2 regions of the Cupriavidus sp. Agwp_2 genome follow, and region 1 is predicted to be linked to the other one. Evidence: predicted binding sites of a transcription regulator. Region 1 holds the regulator's gene; the other holds the start of a gene.
The links. The regulator FNR, encoded in region 1, switches genes on or off when oxygen is low (the NO sensors DNR and NnrR bind a similar motif). The targets are predictions, from matches to a motif close to TTGATNNNNATCAA.

Region 2: a site for FNR is predicted at 1,457-1,470, ahead of LPA45_RS32470 (universal stress protein). Genes of this name have one in related genera too.

Annotation. Positions count from the first base shown of each region.
Region 1 is NZ_CP088083.1:2,249,724-2,253,573, reverse strand. It holds gene ccoG (cytochrome c oxidase accessory protein CcoG) at 1-781, shown strand, start outside; gene LPA45_RS10590 (FixH family protein) at 817-1,026, shown strand; gene LPA45_RS10585 (hypothetical protein) at 1,023-1,268, shown strand; gene fnr (fumarate/nitrate reduction transcriptional regulator Fnr) at 1,340-2,065, opposite strand; gene LPA45_RS10575 (sulfite exporter TauE/SafE family protein) at 2,143-2,901, shown strand; gene scpB (SMC-Scp complex subunit ScpB) at 3,452-3,850, shown strand, end outside.
Region 2 is NZ_CP088085.1:465,672-469,521, reverse strand. It holds gene LPA45_RS32475 (zinc-dependent alcohol dehydrogenase family protein) at 1-911, opposite strand, end outside; gene LPA45_RS32470 (universal stress protein) at 919-1,374, opposite strand; gene LPA45_RS32465 (MBL fold metallo-hydrolase RNA specificity domain-containing protein) at 1,775-3,133, shown strand; gene LPA45_RS32460 (universal stress protein) at 3,195-3,850, shown strand, end outside.

The sequences.
Region 1 (3,850 bases):
CATGTGCCCGTACGCGCGTTTCCAGAGCGTGATGGTCGACCGCGACACCTATGTCGTTACCTACGACATCGGCCGGGGCGAGCCGCGTGGCAGCCGTTCGCGCAAGACCGATCATCGCCAGGCGGGCCTGGGCGATTGCGTCAACTGCAGCATTTGCGTCCAGGTGTGCCCGACCGGCATCGACATCCGCGACGGCCTGCAGTATGAATGCATCGGCTGCGGTGCCTGCATCGACGCCTGCAACCAGGTCATGGACAAGATGTCCTATCCGCGCGGCCTGATCCGGTACACGTCGGAAAATGCCATGCGCAAGGCGCTGTCGGCGGCAGCGTCGCGCAAGCGCTTGATGCGCCCGCGTGTCATCATCTATTCGGTGGTGTGGGTTGCGCTGCTTGCGGGCTTCGTCGCTTCGATCGCGCTGCGCACGCCGCTGAAGGTGGACATCATCCGCGACCGCGGCGCGTTGGGCCGGGAAGTCGAGGGCCGCTGGATCGAGAACGTCTATCGCCTGCAGCTGATCAACACGACTGAAGGGCCGATGCACATCAGCGTGCGAGCCGACAGCGACGAGTTGAAAAACCTGACGGTCGAATACGACAAGCAGGCCGAGTCGCTGGCGCCGACGTCGAACCGGCTGTTGCCGATCCGCATACGCGTGCCGATCGAATACGCCGCGCAAGGCACGCACAAGATCAGCGTGACGGTGACCAGCGAAGCAACTGAGCGGGGCAGCGCCGAGATCCGGCAAACCACCAGCTTTATCGTGCCGCGCGACCTGTGACGCCAGGCGCTCGGTGCAGAACTTAAGGGGGCATGATGAATCAGCAAGGCAATCCGTGGTGGAAAGAGCCGTGGCCGTGGCTGTTGATGAGCGGCCCGCTGGTCGCGATGGTGGCGTGCGGCGTCACCATCTGGCTTGCGTCGTCGCATCCTGACATGCCGGTGCAGGGCGCGGCGCGTCATGGACTGGTGGTCGAGAAGGCGGAGGCAGTGCGGCCTCAGCCGAGCGCAGCGAGGCAGCCATGAGGTTGCGCTGGCTGATGTGGGTCTTGTGGCCGGGGTTCCTGATGGCGGGCTTCGCCACCGCGACGGTGTTCTCGGTCGTGGATCCCGGCGACCTGAAGTTCTTCGGGCATCCGATCGAGGCGTCGCGCGAATCGATCTATACGATGAGCTTCCTGCTGGCGTGGATATTCTGCGCGCTGTCCAGCGGGCTGACGCTGTACACGATGCCGACGCGACTTAGCGATACCGACGAGCTGGAGTGAAGGGGGATGCTTGCGCCGCCCTGTGCGGCGCAAGCGCAATGCGGTGTGGTGTGGTGTGGTGTGGGAAAGGGTCAGCAGCTGCGGCTGTAGAGCTGCTTGATGCCGGCGAGATCCACCAGCTTCACGTGGCGCTGGCGAATCTGAATCAGGCCGGCTTCAGCGAAGCGCGAGAACAGGCGGCTGACGGTTTCCAGTTTCAGGCCCAGGTAGCTGCCGATTTCCTCGCGGCTCATGCGCATCACGAATTCGGTCGACGAGTACCCGCGTGCCGAAAGGCGCTCCGACAGGTTGATCAGGAACGCGGCCAGGCGCTCTTCGGCGCGCATCGAGCCGAGTGTCACCAGCATCAGCTGGTCGTGCGTGATTTCCTTGCCCATCAGCCGCAGGAACTGGTGCTGCAGCGAAGGCAGGTCTGCGGACAGGGTCTGGAGGTCACCAAGGCGGACTACGCAGACTTCGGTATCTTCCAGCGCGGTCGCGTCAGAGGCATGCTGCATTTCCCCCAGGCCGTCGAGTCCGACGATCTCGCCTGGCAGATGGAAACCGGTAATCTGTGAACGGCCGTCTTCGGTCGTGACGTGCGTCTTGAGCGTGCCGAAGCGAACGGCATAAACCGCGGTGAGGGGATCGCCCATGCGATACAAGGTCTCACCCTTATGGACCCGGATGCGTTCCTGCACCAGCGTGTCCATCTTGGTAAGGTCTTGCTGGGACATGCCAACCGGAAGGCACAGTTGCCCCATCGCGCATGTGGAGCAACGGGGCGACATTTCGGTGATTGGAATGGAGGTAAGCAATTGGAACCTGCAAGATTGGATGCGAGGGCGCGATCAGGACATTTTACCGTGCGATGTGATGCGGCAGGGAGCCAGATTTGACATTTGGTGTGCTAATTAGCGTTTTTATGCTGGCATTGCTGGGCGGCGTGCACTGTGCAGCAATGTGTGGCGGCATCGCGCTGGCAGTCGAACAACCACGTGGCAGCGTTGCGGCCATGACCTTCGTGCGCAGCCGTGCTGCCTGGGTCGGCGAGTTGCTGGCAATGCACCTGGGCAGGATTTCGACCTACATGATGCTAGGCGCGCTACTGGGCGCGATCGGCGCCGGCGCGTGGAAGCAGGATTACCTGCCGTTGCAGCGCTGGCTGTTCGGTGCCGGCAGCGCGATGCTGCTGTGGTCGGGCTGGCGCCTGCTGCGCGGCAATGCCTTTACCGTGGCATGGCTGGAGCGGCTGGCGGCGCGGGCTGGCAGTGGCGTGGCGCGGCAGTTGGGCCGGCTAGGCGGCAACATGCCCGCGTTCGTGCGTGCGCATGGGGGCCTTGCCAGGCGCTACGGGGTTGGACTGGCCTGGGGGCTGGTGCCGTGCGGCATGGTCTATGGTGCGCTGACGCTTGCGCTGCTCGCCGGCAATGCCGGTTCCGGCGCACTGGTGATGGGCGTGTTCGGCGTCGGCACGCTGCCCAACCTGATGGTGCTGTCGGGGCTGTCCGGCTACCTGCGCAGCCTGTCGCGGCAGCGCGCGGTGCGGGTGGGCGCGGGCGTGGCGGTCATGGCGTTCGGGGCCCTTGGCCTGGCGCGCGCGGTGTTGCTGCCACATTCGCTGGCAGAGCAGGGTTTCTGCCTGGTCTTTTGAGGCGCATGGGGCGCGCGGCGCAGCGAATGATGGTTGCGGGCAAGGGCGGGAATGCCATACAATCGCCAACATTGCGGTATCGCGCGGTGTTTTGTAAGCAACGGCGAGCAGCGCCAAGCGGCCTTCCTACCAGAAGGCACGCCCACGGCGGCGGGAAGCGTTGGTGGTTCGATGCCCGGCCCGGCCCGCGGTCCATCCGGTTCAAAAGATCAAAGCCCGGCTGGCACTGCGGTGTTGGAGATGCCGGCCTTGCTCCCGATACCCGTTTTTCTTGCGTCCGAGGCGTTCAGTTCGCCGACAGCAGCGTCCGGTTTTCGGATGTGCCACGCAAGAGGTTCGCTGACCGGCCCATGGCGGCATGCGAACGATCTCCTGCCGGAGTGACCCGGCAACTCGATGCAAAGAATGGAAGTGCACGGCTTGGATGCAGCAGGTATCCGGGTGAGCTGCGCAATGAGATGGCGATGGCATTGGCGTCGCTGTATCCAAAATCTCCGGTGCCCCGGATCCGTCCGGGAGCAGGTGCAAAGACAGGCTGCACACCATCAACATGAATACCCAAGAGGCGAAGATCGTCCTCGAGACGGCGCTGATCTGCGCGCAGGAACCTTTGCGCGTCAATGATCTGCGACGGCTGTTCGCCGACGATGTCGGCGCGGACACCGTCCGCGTGCTGCTGGAGGAGTTGCGCCAGGACTGGCGCCCGCGCGGCGTGGAGCTAGTGTCGCTGGCCAGCGGCTGGCGCTTCCAGAGCCGCCCCGAAATGCGCGAATACCTCGACCGCCTGAATCCTGAAAAGCCGCCGAAATATTCGCGCGCCGTGATGGAGACGCTGGCGATCATCGCTTATCGCCAGCCGGTGACGCGCGGCGATATCGAGGAAATCCGCGGCGTGACGGTTAGTACGGAAGTCATTAAGAAGCTGGAAGACCGTAGCTGGATCGAGGTG
Region 2 (3,850 bases), on a different replicon from region 1:
GTGATATGGGTCTGTAGCGGCGTGTGGGCCGCGATCGCCATCAACGCGTCGCCATCGGCCCGAGTGAGGTTGGCCACGGAGCACAGCCGTCGCTCTTCCCACAGCAACTGGTAGGGCATAGCCGGGATGTCGCTCATATGGATGCCGCCGCAGACGACGATGCCGCCTTTGTCGATGGCGCGCAGCGCACGCGGCACCAGCGCGCCCACGGGGGCAAAGATCAGTGCCGCGTCCAGCGGTACCGGTGCATCGAGGTCGCTGGCGCCGGCCCAGCATGCGCCAGACTGGTGTGCCAACTGCTGGGCAGCGCTGTCGCCCGTGCGGGTGAAGGCATAGACCTCCCGGCCCTGCGCCACGGCGATTTGCGTCACCAGGTGGGCTGCCGCACCAAAGCCGTAGATGCCGATGCGGCGCGCTTCACCCGCCATTCGCAGCGTGCGGTAGCCGATCAGGCCGGCACAGAGCAGTGGGGCGGCGTGCTCGTTGTCATAGGCGGCGGGAATGCTGAAGCAGTAGCGGCTGTCGGCCACCACGTACTCCGCGTAGCCGCCGTCACGCGTGTAGCCGGTGAACTGCGGCGCGTCGCAGAGATTCTCGTGATGTCGCACGCAGTAGCTGCACTGTCCGCAGGTATGGCCCAGCCATGGCACGCCGACACGGTCGCCCTGCCTGAACGCGGTGACACCGGTGCCACACGATTCGACCGTGCCGACGATCTCGTGCCCCGGAATGAGCGCAGGCTTGGGATAGCGCAGGTCGCCGTCGGCGATATGCAGATCGGTGCGGCACACGCCGCAGGCGGCCACGGTAATGCGGACCTCGCCCGGCCCTGGCTCGGGCACTGTGACGTCCAGCAGGCGCAAGGGCAGCCCCGCCCCCTCGAACAGCATCGCTCGCATGGTCGGCGGCATGGCGCAATCAGCCTTCGATCTCGCTACGGACCAGCAGCACCGGCTTGGTGGTCTGCGCAAGGACGCCTTCTGACACGCTGCCCATCAGCACGCGCCTAACGCCGCGCCGGCCATGGGTCCCCAAAACGATCATGTCGGCATTCCAGGTGTTTGCTTCGTTGACGATGGTCGTCGAGATCCGGCCTGGGGCCAAGGGCTTCTCGTCCAGTTGTGCGTTGCAGCGGATACCGGCTTCGCTAAGGCGGGCAGTGGCCGCATCCAATGCCTTGCGGCCATGAGAGACCAGTTCTCTGACCAGTTCGTGCGGGTCGAAAGAGCCCGTCCCGAAATAGATGTCGCTGTCGTCCACCACGTACAGCACTTTGACTTCGGCATTGGTGGCCCGGCCGATGGCGATCGCCTGGCTGAGCGCCAGGTCGGAGGAGCGGCTGCCGTCCACGGCAAGCAAGATGCGCTTATACATGAGATGTCTCCTGAGAAGGATCGACCCAAGTCCCATCTTAAGATTCGCTCTAATCAGAGTAGATGGTGATGGTGAATTCGGGTTGACATGGCTCAACGCCGGACGCGGGACGATGAAATCCTGGGTTGGGGGCAGGCCTTTTGCAACGCGTTGGAGCGATTTTGCATGACGTTTCCCAAGATCTGCTCCGCGCGGAGCCACGGTGCGCACTGCTGTTGGCCCTGCGTGGACGCCACGTGGGGCGGGCGGGGCGGGACACTGTTCAAGCGTAGGTATTCGCATGTCCGCATGATTGATCCGTATCAACCACCACTCGGTTCCCCCACCTAGACTGGCTGTATCGGCCAGCGGCACCCGTGGCGGGACCAACGGCTTCGCGCAAGCGTCAAAGGACACCAGCATGCAACTGCAATTCCTCGGCGCGACCGATACGGTCACCGGCTCCAAGTACCTGCTCGATACCGGCAGTCAACAGGTCATGGTCGACTGTGGCCTGTTCCAGGGATACAAGACCCTGCGCCTGCGCAATTGGGACCCACTGCCGCTCGATCCGGCCAAGCTCGACGCCGTGGTGCTGACCCATGCCCACATCGACCACAGCGGGTATTTGCCCCTGCTGGTGCGGAACGGCTTCCGCGGCAGCGTGTACTGCACAATGGGCACCGCGCAGCTGTGCGGCATCCTGCTGCCAGACAGCGCCCACCTGGCGGAAGAAGACGCCGATTACGCGAACCGCAAGGGTTTTTCGCGTCATCGCCCCGCATTGCCCCTTTACACGGCCGCCGACGCTGAACGAGCAATGCGGCGACTCCAGCCGATGCAGTTCGGCAAGCGCTTCCAGGTAGCGCCCGGCATCGAGGCCGAGTTTGCCCGGGCCGGACATATCATCGGGGCAGCTATTGTCACGTTGTTCGTCGACGGCAAGCGCATCGTCTTCTCAGGCGACCTCGGGCGGCAGCAGGACGTCGTCATGCGCGCGCCGGAAATGGTGCGTCAGGCGGATTACCTGCTGGTGGAGTCCACCTACGGCGACCGGCGGCATCCGGACGACGACCCACTCGATGTGCTCGGCGAGATAGTCAGCCGGACAATTGGCCGCGGCGGCAGTTTGATCATCCCCGCTTTCGCGGTGGGGCGCACGCAGAGCCTGCTTTACTGCCTGCACCGCCTGCGCGAGCTCAAGCGAATCCCCGACGTGTCGGTGTACCTCAACAGCCCGATGGCCATCGATGCGACCATGATTTTCTCGCTGCATCCGGAAGAACTGCGCATCAGCCGCGAAGAGTGCGCCGCAGCCTGCAACCTCGCCATCCCGGTGCAGAGCATGGAGCAGTCGATCTGGCTGAACCACGACCGAAGTCCCAAGATCATCCTGGCTGGCAGCGGCATGGCTACCGGTGGTCGCGTGGTCCACCATCTTGCCGCCTACGGTCCGAACCCTCGCAATGCCATCCTGCTTTCCGGCTTCCAGGCGGCGGGTACGCGCGGCGCAGCGCTGGCCGCAGGCCGGCGCGACATTCGCGTCCATGGTAAGGACATCGCCGTGCATGCGTCGGTGGAGCAGGTCGAGAACATGTCCGCACATGCCGATGCCGCGGAACTCATGACATGGCTTGGCGGCTTTCACCAGGCGCCGCGGCGTACGTTTGTCGTCCACGGCGAGCCACAGGCAAGCGACGCGCTTCGCCAGCTCATCGAGCGCGACCTGCGCTGGGCAGTCACTATGCCGGAATATCGTCGCTCCTACCCGCTCGATTGATCCAGCCCGGCGCCTGCCCTATGCATTTTTTGTCACGTCGGTCAAACCACGGAATCACGTCATGGACTTTAGAACCATCCTCGTCGACCTCAGCGAAGATTCAGCCCGGTCGGCACGCATTGAAACGGCCGCACGGGTTGCCGCGGAATCTGGCGGCAGCGTGGTCGGACTGACTGCAACTGGAACTAACCTGGAGCCGTTTCGCGGGGCGGGCGAAGAAGCCGGACAATACGCGGCGCTTGCCGCCAGCCAGCTGCACAAACTGGTTGCCGGTCACAAGGAAGCCCTCGACACGCTGACTAGGCAAGTGGCGCCGGACATTCCCACCCGGCATATCGTTATTGACGCCGAGTCCGGCTGGGCGCTTGCCGACGAGGGCCGTTTCGCCGATCTTATCCTGCCCGCACCGCCGTCGGCGGATGCCGATGTCCCAGCGCTGCTGGCCGGGGTTGCGGAGTATGCGATGCTCAATGCCGGCCGGCCCATCTTGCTGGTGCCGGGCGCGTCCGGACCTCGCTTTGGTGGCCATGTCGCCATTGCATGGAACGGCGGCAGAGAGGCCGCGAGGGCGGTAGCGGACGCATTGCTGTGGCTCGCGCGTGCCAGTGCTGTTTCCGTCCTGGTGGTCAGCGCAGGCAAGTATGCTGCTGCCATAGAGGAACAAAGTTACCGTGACAGTGGGAACCGGCTAACCGCGTGGCTGGCCAGCCATGGCAT